Regions from separate parts of the Streptomyces sp. NPDC026538 genome, predicted to be linked through region 1. Evidence: riboswitches for the same ligand, from Rfam matches in the RefSeq annotation. Region 1 holds a riboswitch; each other region holds the start of a gene.

Region 1 (5,404 bases):
GCTGCTGCTTGAAGGCCTCGACGTCGGCGTCGGTCGGCTCGGTGCGCGGGGTGGAGGGCGGAGGCGTTTGCATGACTGTGTTCTGTGTGGCTTTCTGTCGGTTCACTGGTCGGACGCGTCGGACTTGTCGACGCCGTCCCAGACGTTCGCGTACCAGGGGCGGTCGGCCGCGCCGAGGTAGGCGTGCGCCTGCCTGGCGGCAGCGGGGTCGATCACGATGTACCCCGTCTCCCCCGGCATCACGTAGTGCAGCCGCTGCCGGATCTGCTGCTCGGCGTACGCGTCGTCCTGCCACCGGGCCTTGACGTCCCGCAGCTGCTCGACCCGCTGCCGGGCCCGCTCCTGCTGGCGTTCCTGGTCGGCGATCTCGGCACGCTGGGAGACGTACTGCCGCATCGGATAGGCGAGCGCGACGATCATCGTGCACAGCACGATCGCGAGCAGCGCGGCGCGGCCGGTCAGCCGGGAGCGGCGGGCCTGCCGCTTGGTCTGGGAGCGGTAGACCCGGGCCGCCGTCTGCTCGCCGAGCAGCTTCAGCCTGGTCGCGGTGGAGAACCGGTCCCGGTCCTTCACGGCCATGTCCCCGCCTCCCGTTCACACGCGCGTACGTCCCCGCACACGGTACGGGACCGGTACGGGGACGTACGTACGACTGGCGCAGCCTTGACCCTTAACGGGTCAGCGACCCGTGACGGGTCAGCGACCCCTGACGGGTCAGCCCTTGAAGCGCGGGAACGCGCTGCGGCCGGCGTACACCGCGGCGTCGTCGAGGATCTCCTCGATGCGCAGCAGCTGGTTGTACTTGGCGACGCGCTCGGAGCGGGCCGGGGCGCCGGTCTTGATCTGGCCGCAGTTGGTGGCGACGGCGAGGTCGGCGATGGTGACGTCCTCGGTCTCACCGGAGCGGTGGGACATCATGCACTTGAAGCCGTTGCGCTGGGCCAGCTCGACGGCGTCCAGGGTCTCGGTGAGCGAGCCGATCTGGTTCACCTTGACGAGCAGGGCGTTGGCGGCGCCGTCCTCGATGCCGCGGGCCAGGCGCTCCGGGTTGGTGACGAAGAGGTCGTCGCCGACGATCTGGACCTTGTCACCGAGCTTGTCGGTGAGGACCTTCCAGCCGGCCCAGTCGTCCTCGAACAGCGGGTCCTCGATGGAGACCAGCGGGTAGGAGGCGACGAGCTCCTCGTAGTACTCGGTCATCTCGGCGGCCGAGCGGGACTTGCCCTCGAACTCGTACTTGCCGTCCTTGTAGAACTCGGACGCGGCAACGTCGAGCGCGAGCGCGATCTGCTCGCCCGGGACGTAGCCGGCCTGCTTGACGGCCTCGAGGATGAGGTCGAGCGCGGCGCGGTTGGACTCCAGGTTCGGGGCGAAGCCGCCCTCGTCGCCGAGGCCGGTGGACAGGCCCTTGCTCTTCAGGACCTTCTTCAGGGTGTGGTAGACCTCGGCACCCCAGCGCAGCGCCTCGGAGAAGGACTCCGCGCCGATCGGGGCGATCATGAACTCCTGGATGTCCACGTTGGAGTCCGCGTGCGAGCCGCCGTTGAGGATGTTCATCATCGGCACCGGCAGCAGGTGCGCGTTGGGGCCGCCCAGGTAGCGGAACAGCGGCAGGTCGCTGGCCTCGGAGGCGGCGTGGGCGACGGCGAGGGAGACGCCGAGGATGGCGTTGGCGCCGAGCGAGCCCTTGTTGTCGGTGGCGTCCAGGTCGAACATCGCCTGGTCGATCAGGCGCTGCTCGGTGGCGTCGTAGCCGACCAGCTCCGGGCCGATCTGCTCGATCACGGCGAGGACGGCCTTCTCGACACCCTTGCCGAGGTAGCGGTTGGGGTCGCCGTCACGGAGCTCGATGGCCTCGAAGGCGCCGGTGGAGGCGCCGGACGGGACGGCGGCACGACCCGTGCTGCCGTCGTCGAGGCCGACCTCGACCTCGACCGTGGGGTTGCCTCGGGAGTCCAGGATTTCCCGGGCTACGACGACGTCGATGGACGGCACGAGCATCTCCTTCTTGGGATGTGACGCTGGTTGTGCGGGCGCACGCGGGCCTTGTCGGCCCTTGCTCAGCCTTGCGACTAGAGCCTAACCGCCCCGGGCCCGACAATCGGCCGACCGACCGGCCCGTGGACACACAGACGGTACTCATTGTTCATGTGCGGAACAAAGGGGGGTCCGATGAAGAACGGAAGAAGAGCGGGTCAAGAGGAAGACCGCGGGAGGACGGCGCGCGGACGGCGAGGACCGCGCCACGTGGACGGCGAGGACCGCGCGGGGGCTCGCGAGGGACGGCGAGGAGCGCGCGAGGACCGCGCGAGGACGGCGCGGACGGCGCGGAGCTCGCGAGGGACGGCGCGGACGGCGCCGAGCTCGCGCGGGACGGCAAAGAGAAACCCCGCCCCGGTGCGTACGGGGGAGAACGCACCGGAACGGGGGCTCGTGGGGGACGGGGGTGACCCTCACGCGGTCTCCACTATGGGGACCACGGCTGTGCGGGCGCTGTGATTCAGCTGGCGCCCTCGTATTACTTCGGGCGCCTTACTTCAGGTGCAGCTGCTGGCCCGGGTAGATGAAGTCGGCGTCGTCGACGATGTCCTTGTTCAGCTTGAACAGCGCCTGCCAGCCGCCCTTGACCTTGTGCTTCTCGGCGATGGAGCTGAGCGTGTCGCCCTTGACGACCTTGTACTCGCCGTCGCCCTTCTTGACCTTCTTGCCGGTCGGGGTGGTGACGGTCTTCTTGGCGGCCGGACGCTCGGCGGAGCGGGAGGCGGCCTGGGTGTCGGTCGTACGGCTGCTCGTGCCGCTGTTCGCCGAGTTGGAGGAGGAAGAGGACGACGAGGAGGAGCTGGTGCTGCCGCCGGAGTAGGCGGCGCCGGACAGGCCCGTGCCGCAGACCGGCCAGGCGCCCTTGCCCTGCGCGGCGAGGACCTTCTCGGCGATCTCGATCTGCTGCGCCTTGGTGGCCTGGTTGGCCTGCGCGGCGTACTGCGTGCCGCCGTACGCGGCCCAGGTGGAGGCGGAGAACTGCAGACCGCCGTAGTAGCCGTTGCCGGTGTTGATGGCCCAGTTGCCGCCGGACTCGCACTGGGCGACGGTGTCCCACTCGGAGGCGGTGGCGGCGGAGGCGGTGCCGGAGGCCATCAGCGGAGCGGCGATGGCGACACCGGTGACGCCGGCGAGCGCGGCGGCACGGGTGGCCCTGGACGGACGACGGTGCTTGCCCTTGCCGGAAAACAGCATGAAGGATCCCCTCACCGACGCCTGCGAGGTGAGCTGTCGGGTTCGGGCCGGTTGAGTTGCCCGGCCGCGCACCTCACGGTGCGCGGCTTCACCCCGAGCCGGACACGGCAGTCTCAACTACCGGTCCCGGCACTTACCTTGGGTCCCCCGCTCCTGCCTACGGCGCTTGACGCGACGACTGTTCCCGGGCAGCCGCTGGCAGGACTCGGCGTTGCGACGGCCGGGGCTCGTGGTGACGAGCGGCCTTGACCGTAAACAGACGATCAGGTGAATTTCAAAGATGATCAGGGCTTCTGAGACTCATCCCACACTTTCACCAAACCGGACATTTAACTTCGAAGTAGGGCGGCCGGAAGGTCCAACTCCCGCTACTTTTAGTCCGTTTCGCTGCTGAGTTTCAGGGTCTGACCGGGGGCGATGTCGTTCGGGTCGGCACCGATGTCCGCCTTGTTCGCGACATAGAGCGCATGCCATCCGCCGTCGAGGTCAAGGGAGTCGGCGATGGAGGCGAGGGTGTCGCCGTCCCGGACGGTGTAGGTGCCGGCGTCCCGGGAGGCGTGACGGCCGGAAGAAGTCACACTCTGACCGCTTGTCACGCTTTCGTCCGCCGAGCCGCCGCGATGCTTGCCGCCGCTGCTGACGGCCCCCGTGTCGACCAGATCCCAGGAACTGCCCGTCTGCCACGAATTGTCCGAGTCATCGGCTTCGGGCACGACGGGATTCTCGCCCGCCTTCGAGGCACTGGACCCCTTGGATCCCGACTTGTCCGCCTTCGTGGAGTCGGCAGGGGTGCCCTTGCCGGAGTCGTCACTCGCACTCGGGGACGGGGTGACGGAGCCGGAGTCCGTGGCGCCCGAGGCATCCGACGAGGAGTCGGACGAGCCGGAATTCGATGAACCGGAGGAATCCGAAGAACCAGATGAAGAGGATGAATCCGACAGCCCGGAGGACGAGTCGGAGGAGCCGGACGAGTCGTCCGATCCACCGAGGCCGGTGTCGACGTTCACCGAGGCGTCGTCCGAGGAGAGCCCGGCGATCAGGGCGCAGGTCCGCCAGGGCTTGGTGCCCTGGTCGGCGAGGATCTTCTCGGCGACGGAGATCTGCTGCGAACGGCTCGCCTGGTCCGGCGTGGCGGCGTACTCCTGGCCGCCGTACTCGTCCCAGTCGTCCTGGGACATCTGCAGGCCGCCGTAGTAGCCGGTGCCGGCGTCCATGCTCCAGGAGCCGCCGCTCTCGCACTCGGCCACCCTGTCCCAGGTGTTGCCGTCGGCCGCGTTGGCGCTCGCCGCACCCAGGAGCGGGATGGCGATGGCCGAGCCGGTCACGCCGGCCGCGACGAGGAGAGCCGGAGCCTGACGGGGGCGACGGTGACGACCGTTCCCGGAGAGCATGCGGAAACCTTTCGAGCGACAGCGGTGACCGGCGCGGCGGGTCCCGCCGGGGCGCCGCACTTGATGGGTGAACGTATAGGCAGACGATCACTTGTCACAAGTTAATGCCGCGTAGATCACGTGAAGATCACAGAGTTGAACGCTGGTCATCTTTACGGGTGGAGGGCCTGGTGGAGGGCCAAGTGGGGGGTGGCGGGTGGGGTGGTGGGTGGGTTGGCGGGTGGGTTGGCGGGTGGGTTGGTGTGGGCCGCCAGTGGGGGATGGTCGGGGCCTGGTGGGGCGCCGGTCGGGCCTGATGGAGGACCGGCGGGGGCTTGGCGGGGCGCCGGCGGCAGGGGCCGGGTGGGCGCCTGCCTGTGGGGGGGCTTGGCAGCGCGCTGGCGGGGGCCAGGTGGACGCCTGCGGGGGCTTGGCAGGGCGTCCGCCGGGGGGCCAGGTGGACGCCTGCGGGGGCTCATCGACCGTCGGGGGTGAACTTCACGGGGAGCGTGCGCAGTCCGCGCATGATGAGGCCGCCGCGCCAGCGCAACTCACTCTCCGGCGCCGCGAGTCGCAGGTCCGGGAGGCGGGTGAGCAGGGTCGCGAGCGCGCTCTGCCCTTCCAGGCGGGCGAGCGGAGCGCCCAGGCAGTAGTGGATGCCGTGGCCGTACCCGAGGTGCTGGTTGTCCCGCCGTGCCAGGTCGAGCGTGTCCGGCTCGGCGAACCGCTCCGGGTCCCGGTCCGCGGCGGCGAGTACGACGAGGACCGGGTCTCCGGCCGCGATGCGCTGCCCGCCGATG
Region 2 (5,404 bases), on a different contig from region 1:
CTCGGTGCGGTCCCTGACGATCGTGCGGTACGAGCTGACCATCCGGTTCGCCGCCTTGCCGTCGCCCAGGAGGCCGCGGAGCTGCTCGATGTCGCCCTCGCGGACCATCGTCCAGAACTCGGCGCCGTGTGCCGGGTCGGTCAGCGGCAGGTTCACGTTCCGAACGCCGGGCAGCTCGACGTCCGGGCCCTCCAGCTTCTGGTCGGCCGCGTTGCGGAAGTCGAAGATCGTGTGCAGGCCGAGGGAGGTGAGGAACTCCGCGTCCTGCTCCGTCGCGTGCGCCAGATGCCCGCTGCGGAACAGCACACCGTGCCGGACCCGGCGCCCGTCCACGGTCGGCAGGCCGCCCACGTCACGGAAGTTGCGCACACCGGCCAGCTCGGGCTCGGTCGACGGGACCTGCTGCGTCACGGGGGCTCCTCCCGGTCGGACCCGTCGGCGCTGCTCGTCGACGGGCACTGGATCGACCATACGACATCGGTTTCCACGGGCAATGAGTTGTCCACAGGCGTTGCCTCCGACGGCCCGTGCCCTTGATGATGTTGGTGCTTGAGCGGATCTGTTGGCACCTGTGTGAGGTTTCTCGTGGTGGACATCGCCGAAAACGGTCGTACCTGGCTCCTGTCGGGCCCAGGCAGCAGCTACGCGCTGCACCTCACGGAGGGCGACGAACTGCTCCACCTGCACTGGGGCCCGAAGATCGGGCTCGCCGACGCCGAGGAGCTCAGCACCCGGGCGCTACCCGGCTACTGGCCGTTCGAGTCCCCGCTGGACGGCCGTGAGGAGTACCCCGTCGAGGGCGGTCCCCGTTTCGTCCGCCCCGCGCTCTCCGTGCGCACCGAGGAGCGCCGCGGCACCGAGTGGACCTTCGAGGCGTACGAGACGGAGGGCGACGCGGCCGACGAGGAGCTGCGTCTGCGCTTCCGGGACGACGGGATCCTCATCACCCTGCACTACCGGATGCGCGGCGACGTCGTCGAGCGCTGGGTGACCGTCGACAACCAGGGGGACGTGTCTTTGGAGCTGCTGCGCGCCGACCCGGCCGCCTGGACGCTCCCCGACCGCGAGGGCTGGCGCCTCTCCCAGCTGCACGGCCGCTGGGCCGCCGAGTCCCGCCTGACCCGCGCGCCCCTCACCTACGGCGAGAAGGTCATCGGCAGCCGCCGCGGCCACACCAGCCACCAGCACCTGCCCTGGGTCGCCCTCGACACCGACGCCACCGAGGAGCGCGGCGAGGTCTGGGGCTGCGCCCTCGGCTGGTCCGGCTCCTGGCGGATCGCCGTCGCCCAACTCCCGGACGCGCGCGTGCAGATCACCGGCGGCGCCGGCTACGACGACTCGGGCCTGCTGATGCTGGCCGAGGGCGAGTCGTACACCAGCCCGGTCTTCGCGGGCCTGTGGACCGACGGCGGCTTCGGCGGGGCCAGCCGGGCCTGGCACGCCTACCAGCGGGCGTACGTCATCCCGGACGCCGACCGGGACCGGCCGGTGCTGTTCAACTCCTGGGAGGCCACCACCTTCGACATCTCCGAGGAGCAGCAGGCCACCCTCGCCCGCCGGGCCGCCGCGATCGGTGTCGAGCTGTTCGTGGTCGACGACGGCTGGTTCGGCAAGCGCACCAGCGACCGCGCGGGCCTCGGCGACTGGACGCCCAACCCGGACCGCTTCCCCAAGGGCCTGGGGCCCCTCGCCGACTACGTACACGCCCTGGGCATGCAGTTCGGCATCTGGGTCGAGCCCGAGATGGTCAACGCGGACAGCGACCTGTACCGCGCGCACCCCGACTGGGTGCAGTACCAGCAGGGAAGAAAGCGGACGGAACTGCGCAATCAGCTCGTCCTCAACCTCGCCCGCGCGGACGTCCAGGAGTACCTCTGGCGGCAGCTCGACACCCTGCTGTCCAGCGCCCCGATCGACTACGTCAAGTGGGACTTCAACCGCTGCTTCACCGACGCGGGCTGGCCCGGTGAGCCCTACCCGCAGCGTCTGTGGGTCGACCACGTGCGCGGGCTGTACGCCCTGCTCGACCGGATCCGGGCGGCCCACCCGAACGTCGCCATCGAGTCCTGCTCCGGCGGTGGCGGCCGGATCGACCTCGGCATCATGAGCCGCACCGACGAGGTGTGGACCTCCGACAACACCGACCCGCTGGACCGGCTCGCCATCCAGCACGGCTTCAGCCAGATCCACCCGGCCCGGGTGATGTCCGCCTGGGTCACCGACAGCCCGAACCACCAGCTCAACGGTCGGGTCAGCAGCCTGCGGTTCCGCTTCGTCAGCTCCATGGCCGGGGCGCTCGGCGTCGGCGGCGACCTCTCGCGGTGGACCGAGGACGAGCTGGCCGAGGCCGGCCGCTGGGTGGAGCTCTACAAGGACATCCGGCCCCTGGTGCAGCGCGGCGACCAGTTCCGGCTGCGGCCGCCGACCGGCGGACTCAGCGCGGTGCAGTACACGCTCGGCGACGAGACCGTGGTCCTCGCCTGGCTCCAGGCGCAGAGCTACGGCGAGCCGATCCCGGCGCTGCGGCTGCGGGGGCTCGACCCGGCCGCGTCGTACGAATGCCGCGAAACGGGCGAAGTGCATCGCGGTGCCGTCCTGCTGCACCACGGGCTGCGTACGGAGTTGCGCGGTGACCTGGATGCGACGGTTATCCGGCTGCGTCGCATCTGAGCCTTCTGTCCGAATTGGTGCCTTCATTACAACTCGGTCTGGAATAAGGGGACGTGGCGTGACGTGCGTGAGGAGCGTCATATTCGTGACCGTCCGTCGCGCGTCATGTTCACGTAATTCCCCTGCCTTTCAGGAGAATTGGAAAAGCGCGTAAGGTCGGAATTCACGGAGGGTGACCGGGAATTCCCGTAACGGATCAAGCGAAACTCGGACAGACGGAACTTGGTGCTTGTTTACGTGCGTCCTACTCGCTTACGTTCGCCACGCATCCGGACGGAACGCCTAATCCTGCCGCCGCCCGGAGTCCCCACACACACTCACCCGTGCCCGGCAGGAGCGGGGGACCCACCAGGTATACCGCCTGTTCCGGTTCCCGGGACGGCTAGGGGTGTAGCCACGTCTTCCCGCGTGGCCGGGCAGCTCCAGCCCGAACCCGACAGCTCACCTCGCAGGCGCCGGAGAGGAATGCGTCATGCCCGCGAAGGGTAAGCACCGCCGCCCCAAGTCCCAGCGTTTCACCCGCTCGATGGCAGTCGCCGGAACCGGTGGCGCCGCGCTGGCCCTGCCGCTCATGGGGGCCACCGGCGCCCACGCGGCCACCTCGCAGCCCGTTTCCGAAAAGACCACGCAGTCGCTTCCGACCGTCGAGAAGACCGTCGTCCAGGATTCCGGCACCGCGAATTCCACGCGCCGCGTCTACACGGTGGTGCCCGGCGACTACCTTTCGAAGATCGCCCGGGATCACCACCTCGACGGCGGCTGGCACCGGCTCTACGCCGACAACCGGCAGGCGGTCGGCGACAACCCCTCGCTGATCCACCCCGGTCTCCGGCTCACGCTCGGCGGCCGCCACGCCGCGACGACGCACACCCCGAGCCCGGACTCCTCCCCGTCGCAGACGCGGTCCCACGCGCAGTCCTCCGCCCCCTCCTCGTCGTCGTCCTCGAACGCGTCCTCGAACGCGGCCTCGAACGCGGCCTCGTCCGCGGACGCGTCGACGACGACCGCCTCCGGTTTCGCCCTCCCGGTGACCGGTGGCACCGTCGGCACCGGCTACCACGTGGCCGGCAGCATGTGGTCCAGCGGCTACCACACCGGCGTCGACTTCGTCGTCCCGACCGGTACCCCGGTCAAGGCGGTCGGCGCGGGCACGGTCGTCACGGCCGGCTGGGGCGGCGCCTACGGCAACCAGGTCGTCATCAGGCTCGCCGACGGCTACTACGCGCAGTACGGCCACCTGTCCGCGCTCTCCGTCTCGGTCGGCCAGACCGTGACCGCGGGCCAGCAGGTCGGCCTCTCCGGTGCCACCGGCAACGTCACCGGCCCGCACCTCCACTTCGAGATCCGGACCACCCCCGACTACGGCTCCGACATCGACCCGGTCGGCTACCTCCGCTCCAAGGGCCTCGCCGTCGGCTGACCCGGAACCCCCACCGATCTGACACGCACTGCGAAGGCCGGACCCCCGATCCCCGGGTCCGGCCTTCGGGCGATCGACGCTTCAACGCCGCTGTTCGGAGGCTTATTCCTGGCTTGGTCGAGTATTTAGGCGTGTCTTATGTCACCGTTCGTCAACCCCTTATTACGGTCGCGTAGGTCACAGTCGAAGGTGAATCATGGTCCGACGTGGCAGACGATTCGAAGAGTGACAATGCATCAGTGATCGGGTCGTACGTGGCGGTGGGGGACAGCTTCACCGAGGGCGTGGGCGACCCAGGCCCCGACGGGGCGTTCGTCGGCTGGGCGGACCGGTTCGCGGTACTGCTGTCGGACCGGCGGCCCGAGGGCGACTTCGAGTACACCAACCTCGCGGTGCGCGGGAAACTGCTCGACCAGATCGTGGCGGACCAGGTGCCGCAGGCCCTGGAACTCGCCCCGGACCTGGTCTCCTTCTCCGCCGGCGGCAACGACATCATCCGCCCCGGCACCGACCCCGACGAGGTGGCCGAGCGGTTCGAGCGGGCCGTGGCCCAACTGACCGAGGCCGTCGGCACGGTTCTGGTGACCACCGGGTTCGACACCCGGGGCGTGCCCGTCCTCAAGCATCTGCGCGGCAAGATCGCCACCTACAACGGCCATGTCCGGGCCGTCGCCGACCGGTACGGCTGCCCGGTTCTCGACCTGTGGTCCCTGAAGACCGTGCAGGACCGGCGGGCCTGGGACGGCGACCGGTTGCACCTGTCTCCCGAAGGGCACACGCGGGTGGCGCTGCGGGCCGGTCAGGCGCTCGGCGTCGAGGTGCCGGCCGACCCGGACCAGCCGTGGCCGCCGTTGCCGCCCCGCGGCACCCTGGAGGTCCGCCGCGACGACGTGCACTGGGCCCGTGAGTACCTGGTGCCGTGGATCGGACGGCGGCTGCGCGGCGAGTCGTCGGGCGACCACGTGACGGCCAAGGGGACGCTCTCCCCGGACGACATCAGGATGCGGATCGCTTCCGTGGCCTGAGGCCATGGGGGCGGGTGAGGGGCGGCATCCTTGCGGGCCGCCCCTCACTGTTCCTCGGGCAGCCCCAGTTCGCGCGCCAGCGCCTCGTCGACCCACTCCTGCGCCCGGGAGCGCGACAGGGCGCCCGGGTACGAGGTGAGCTGGACGGCGAGCCCGTCGAGGAGGGCGGTCAGCCGCAGTGCCGAGGCCGTGGGGTCGGGGCACCGGAACTCACCGGCGGCCACCCCTTCGGCGATGACCTCGGCGAGCGCCGCCTTCCACTGCTGGTCCAGCTCCTTGGTGACCTCTC
Region 3 (5,404 bases), on a different contig from region 1:
GCCGGTGCGAGACCGCGGACCGCTCGGTGTGCAGCGCGGTGATCGCCCGCGCGCGCTCGCTGTCGCCGCGCGTCACCGCGTCCACGATGGCGCCGTGCTCGGCCCAGGACTCCACGGGGTTGGCGGGGGCGTCGACGGCGTACATCCAGGCGATCTTGTGCCGCAGCTGGGTGAGTGTCGAGGTCAGGGCGTGGCTGCCGGTGGCCTGGGCGAGTGTCTCGTGGAACCAGCCGCCCAGGGAGCGCAGGTCCTCGCTGCCGCCCCGACGGGCCCGTTCCTGGCCCAGCCTGACCAGTCCGCGCAGCACCTTGAGGTGGGCCTCGGTACGGCGCTGGGCGGCCCGGGAGGCGCCGAGCGGCTCCAGGAGCAGACGCATCTCCAGCAGGTCGGCGGCCTCCTGCTCGGTCGGTTCCGCGACGCACGCGCCCGCGTGCCGGCGCGTCACCACGAAGCCCTCGGCCTCCAGGGTGCGCAGGGCCTCGCGGACGGGGACGCGCGAGACGCCGTAGCGACGGGCCAGGAGTTCCTCGGTGAGCCGGCTGCCGCGCTCGTAGACACCCGCGACGATGTCGTCGCGGATGGCTGTGCATACCGAGTGCGCCGGAATACGCATGTCCGACCTCCGCCTTAATCCCCGTGAAACGCCGCCGAGTGGCGTCCGTTCCGTGACTCTATTGCAATGAGCGGGAATTTCCGACGGGGGCCCTGAATCCATGCATATTTTTTGGACACCGGGGTCACGAAAACGACGAAAGCCCCGGCTCGGGGGCCGGGGCTTCGGGGCTCTCGCCGTTGACGTCACATGTTCGTCGGCGTGCTCGGGTCAGACGTTCACGCCGTGCTTGCGGAGATAGGCGACCGGGTCGACGTCCGAGCCGTACTCAGGGGTCGTGCGGGCCTCGAAGTGGAGGTGGGGGCCGGTCACGTTGCCGGTCGCGCCGGAGAGGCCGATCTGCTGGCCCGGGGTGACCTTCTGGCCCACCGAGACGCCGATCGACGACAGGTGACCGTACTGGGTGTACATGCCGTCGGCCATCTTGATGACGATCTGGTTGCCGTAGGACCCGCCCCAGCCGGTGGAGACCACCGTGCCGGTGCCGGCCGCGTGCACCACCGTGCCGGTGGCGGCGTGGAAGTCGATGCCGGTGTGGGCGCCGGAGGACCACAGGGAGCCGCCGGTCTTGTACCCGGTGGAGACGTACGAGTCGGAGATCGGCGCGACGAAGGCGTTGAGGCGCTTGCGTTCGGCTGCCCGCGCGGCGCGCGCCTCGGCCTCGCGCTCCTTCTTGGCCTTCTCCGCGGCCTTCTTGCGCGCGGCCTCCTCGGCCGCCTTGCGCTCGGCGGCGGCCGTCTGCGCGGCGGCCTGGGCGTCGATCTGGTCGGCGACCGAGTCGCTGACCGTGATCACTGGAGTGAGGCCGGTCTGCTCGACGGAGTTCTCCGCGGCGAGCGCCGGGGCGGCCGAGACGGTGCCGATGACACCCGTGGTGGTGAGGGCCGCGATGCCGACGGCCTGCGCGGTGGTGCGCTTCACCCGGCCGGGGCGACGATGCTTCCCGGAGGCGCACATGAACGCCATGTAGAGGCTGGTCCTTTCCTTCCCTCTCGCCTACCGGGTTAGCTGACGGGTTCGGAGCAGGAAGGTCTCCTACGGGCCCCCTCGCGGCTCGCGCGGGCGCCCGATTCACCCCAGGGACTGCATGGGTCCCCGGCTCCCCTAGCTCGCGCCGTACGGGGACTCGGCGATGACTGTCCGGTGCCGCGGGCGCGGCGCACTGCCTGACGGACAGTCCGGAAGAACCTACGAGGACGCCCTCGCCCTGCTCAAACGGATCATGGTTTTTGTCGCGCATCCCACAGGGCAGACAGGCAACCTCCGCCCCAATTCGGACATTCGGCGGCCCTGGTGACGTGACGGTCACCAGGGCCGCTGCACGCGCGCGTGCCGCTCGTCCGGCCGCGCTCCCTGCTGCGCCGCTTGCTCCGGCCGGCCCCCTCCGCCTACTCGGCGGCGACGACCGTCACTTCGCCGATGCCGAGGGCCTCGACCGGCTCCTTGATCTGCGCCGCGTCGCCGACGAGGACGGTCACCAGGTGGTCGACCGGGAAGGCGTTCACGACGGCAGCGGTGGCCTCCACGGTGCCCGTGGCGGCCAGTTGCCGGTAGAGCGTGGCCTGGAAGTCGTCGGGCAGATGCTGCTCGACCTGGTCGGCCAGGGTGCCGGCGACGGCCGCCGCCGTCTCGTACTTGAGCGGCGCCACGCCCACCAGGTTCTGCACGGCGACGTCGCGCTCGGCGTCCGTGAGGCCGCCGGAGGCGAGGGTGCGCAGCACCGTCCACAGGTCCTGGAGCGCCGGGCCGGTGTTCGGGGTGTCCACCGAGCCGCTGATGGCGAGCATCGCGGCGCCGCTGCCGTCGGGGGCGGACCGCAGGACCTGCCCGAAGGCGCGGACGCCGTAGGTGTAGCCCTTCTCCTCCCGCAGGACGCGGTCCAGGCGGGAGGTGAGGGTGCCGCCCAGGCAGTAGGTGCCGAGCACCTGGGCGGGCCAGACGCGGTCGTGCCGGTCGGCGCCGATGCGGCCGATGAGCAGCTGCGTCTGGACGGCTCCGGGGCGGTCCACGATGACGACACGGCCGGTGTCGTCGGCGGAGACCGGGGGCACCGGCCGGGGCTGGGCGGTGGAGCCGCGCCAGGCGCCCAGGGTCTCGCCGAGCAGTTCGTCCAGGTCGATGCCGGTGAGGTCGCCGACGACGACCGCGGTGGCGGTGGCGGGGCGGACATGCCGGTCGTAGAACGCGCGTACGGCGGCCGCGTCGATCTTCTCGACGGTGTCCTCGGTGCCCTGGCGCGGTCGGGACATCCGCGCGGTCGACGGGAAGAGCTCCTTGTAGAGCTGCTTGGCGGCCCGGCGGCTGGGGTTGGCCAGCTCGTGCGGGATCTCGTCGAGGCGGTTGCGGACCAGCCGCTCGACCTCGCTGTCGGCGAAGGCGGGCGCCCTGAGCGCGTCGGAGAGCAGCCCGAGTCCCTTGGCCAGGCGGGAGGCCGGAACCTCCAGGCTGAGCCGGACACCGGGGTGGTCGGCGTGGGCGTCCAGGGTGGCGCCGGCCCGCTCCAGCTCGGCGGCGTACTCCTCGGCGGAGTGCTTGTCGGTGCCCTCGGAGAAGGCGCGCGCCATGATCGTGGCGACGCCGTCCAGGCCGGCCGGCTCGGCGTCCAGAGGCGCGTCCAGGAGCACCTCGACGGCGACGACCTGCTGGCCGGGCCGGTGGCAGCGCAGCACGGTGAGACCGTTGTCCAGGGTGCCGCGCTGGGGGGCCGGGAAGGCCCAGGGCCGGGCGTCGCCCGGCTGGGGCTGCGGGTGGAAGTCCATGGTGGCGAGCTCGGTCACTTGGCCGTCTCCTCGTCGTCGTGCTCGGCGGTGGCGGCCTCGACCGTGGCCTCGGCCTCGGGGTCCTCGGGTACGTCGGCGTCCTCGACCGTCTCCGGGGACTTGGGCTCGTAGACGAGCACCGCGCGGTTGTCCGGCCGCAGCCGGGCCTTGGCGACCTCCTGGACCTCCTGCGGGGTCACCGCGAGGACGCGCTGGACGGCGGTCAGGGCGAGCTGCGGGTCACCGAACAGGACGGCGAACCGGCACAGTTCGTCCGCGCGGCCCGCGACGGTCCCCAGCCGGTCCAGCCACTCGCGCTCCAACTGGGCCTGGGCGCGCTCCATCTCCTCGGGCGTGGGGCCCTCCTCGGCGAACCGGGCGAGCTCCTCGTCGATGGCGGTCTCGATGACCGGCACCTCGACGTCGCCGGAGGTCTTCACGTCCAGCCAGCCCAGGGAGGGCGCACCGGACAGGCGCAGCAGGCCGAAGCCGGCGGCGACGGCCGTACGGTCGCGTCGTACGAGGCGGTTGTAGAGGCGGGAGGACTCGCCGCCGCCGAGGACGGTGAGGGCCAGGTCGGCCGCGTCGGACGCGCGCGAGCCGTCCTCCGGGAGCCGGTAGGCGGCCATCAACGCGCGCGCGGGCACCTCCTCCACGACGACCTCGCGCAGCTGCTCGCCCATGATGTCGGGCAGCGAGCCGTCGCGCGGGGCGGGCTTGCCGTCGTGCGCCTGGATGGAGCCGAAGTACTTCTCGACCCAGGCGAGGGTCTGCTGGGGGTCGATGTCGCCGACCACCGACAGAACCGCGTTGTTGGGCGCGTAGTACGTACGGAAGAACGCCCGCGCGTCCTCCAGGGTGGCCGCGTCCAGGTCCGCCATCGAGCCGATCGGCGTGTGGTGGTAGGGGTGGCCCTCCGGGTAGGCGAGCGCGGTGAGCTTCTCGAAGGCGGTGCCGTAGGGGACGTTGTCGTAGCGCTGGCGGCGCTCGTTCTTGACGACGTCCCGCTGGTTCTCCATCGACTCGTCGTCCAGGGCGGCGAGCAGGGAGCCCATGCGGTCGGCCTCCAGCCAGAGGGCGAGCTCCAGCTGGTGGGCGGGCATGGTCTCGAAGTAGTTGGTGCGCTCGAAGCTGGTGGTGCCGTTGAGCGAGCCGCCGGCACCCTGGACGAGCTCGAAGTGGCCGTTGCCCTTCACCTGGGCGGAGCCCTGGAACATCAGGTGCTCGAAAAGGTGAGCCAGGCCGGTACGTCCCTTGACTTCGTGCCGGGAACCGACGTCGTACCAGAGGCAGACCGCCGCGACCGGGGTCAGGTGGTCCTCGGAGAGCACCACGCGCAGACCGTTGGCCAAGCGGTGCTCGGTCGCTGTCAGGCCTCCGGAGCCTGTCTCGGCCGTGGTCGTGTGACCCATGGGCATGTACGTCCCTTCACTCGCGTCACTCACGTCACCCGCGGAAGCGGTCTCGGACCGCGGTTTTTCTGCCAGTCCTGCCACTGTATGCAAGCGTGCCGGGACTGGGCGAAGTTCCCGCACCACGTACGCCCACAGCGGATCGCGTAGCCTGCGTCCGACTCGCTCCCGAACGCCTCCGAGGCACCGGGGCGGGCCGCGGAGACCGGGGCCTGGCCCGGGTTGTCAGTACCGCGGTCCACAATGGTCAGCGTCAGATCCCGTTCACGCATGAGCAAGGAGCCGGCAGCGATGGCCCGCCGCAGCACGAAGACCCCGCCGCCCGACGACTCGTACGAGGAGAGGATCCTCGACATCGACGTCGTGGACGAGATGCGCGGCTCCTACCTCGAGTACGCGTACTCGGTCATCTACTCGCGCGCCCTGCCGGACGCCCGCGACGGCCTGAAGCCGGTGCACCGCCGGATCGTCTACCAGATGAACGAGATGGGGCTGCGCCCCGAGCGCGGCTATGTGAAGTGCGCGCGCGTGGTCGGCGAAGTGATGGGCAAGCTGCACCCGCACGGCGACTCTTCGATCTACGACGCGCTGGTGCGGATGGCCCAGCCGTTCTCGATGCG

Evidence for each region. Region 1 has a riboswitch for cyclic di-AMP ahead of ACZ4N4_RS40245 (transglycosylase family protein). Riboswitches for the same ligand answer to the same signal wherever they lie in the genome.
Region 2: another riboswitch for cyclic di-AMP. It lies ahead of ACZ4N4_RS19905 (M23 family metallopeptidase); the one in region 1 lies ahead of ACZ4N4_RS40245 (transglycosylase family protein).
Region 3: another riboswitch for cyclic di-AMP. It lies ahead of ACZ4N4_RS12580 (M23 family metallopeptidase); the one in region 1 lies ahead of ACZ4N4_RS40245 (transglycosylase family protein).

The regions. Positions count from the first base shown of each region.
Region 1 is NZ_JBVHQG010000014.1:142,789-148,192, reverse strand. It holds gene ACZ4N4_RS40260 (DUF501 domain-containing protein) at 1-73, opposite strand, end outside; gene ACZ4N4_RS40255 (FtsB family cell division protein) at 103-579, opposite strand; gene eno (phosphopyruvate hydratase) at 715-2,001, opposite strand; gene ACZ4N4_RS40245 (transglycosylase family protein) at 2,533-3,234, opposite strand; cyclic di-AMP (ydaO/yuaA leader) riboswitch at 3,238-3,409, opposite strand; gene ACZ4N4_RS40240 (transglycosylase family protein) at 3,609-4,625, opposite strand; gene ACZ4N4_RS40235 (cytochrome P450 family protein) at 5,080-5,404, opposite strand, start outside.
Region 2 is NZ_JBVHQG010000004.1:640,147-645,550, reverse strand. It holds gene ACZ4N4_RS19915 (tyrosine-protein phosphatase) at 1-411, opposite strand, end outside; gene ACZ4N4_RS19910 (alpha-galactosidase) at 586-2,670, shown strand; cyclic di-AMP (ydaO/yuaA leader) riboswitch at 2,979-3,138, shown strand; gene ACZ4N4_RS19905 (M23 family metallopeptidase) at 3,143-4,090, shown strand; gene ACZ4N4_RS19900 (SGNH/GDSL hydrolase family protein) at 4,330-5,115, shown strand; gene ACZ4N4_RS19895 (TetR/AcrR family transcriptional regulator) at 5,160-5,404, opposite strand, start outside.
Region 3 is NZ_JBVHQG010000002.1:1,264,105-1,269,508, forward strand. It holds gene ACZ4N4_RS12575 (GntR family transcriptional regulator) at 1-613, opposite strand, end outside; gene ACZ4N4_RS12580 (M23 family metallopeptidase) at 824-1,579, opposite strand; cyclic di-AMP (ydaO/yuaA leader) riboswitch at 1,592-1,755, opposite strand; gene ACZ4N4_RS12585 (M16 family metallopeptidase) at 2,002-3,390, opposite strand; gene ACZ4N4_RS12590 (M16 family metallopeptidase) at 3,387-4,790, opposite strand; gene ACZ4N4_RS12595 (DNA gyrase/topoisomerase IV subunit A) at 5,076-5,404, shown strand, end outside.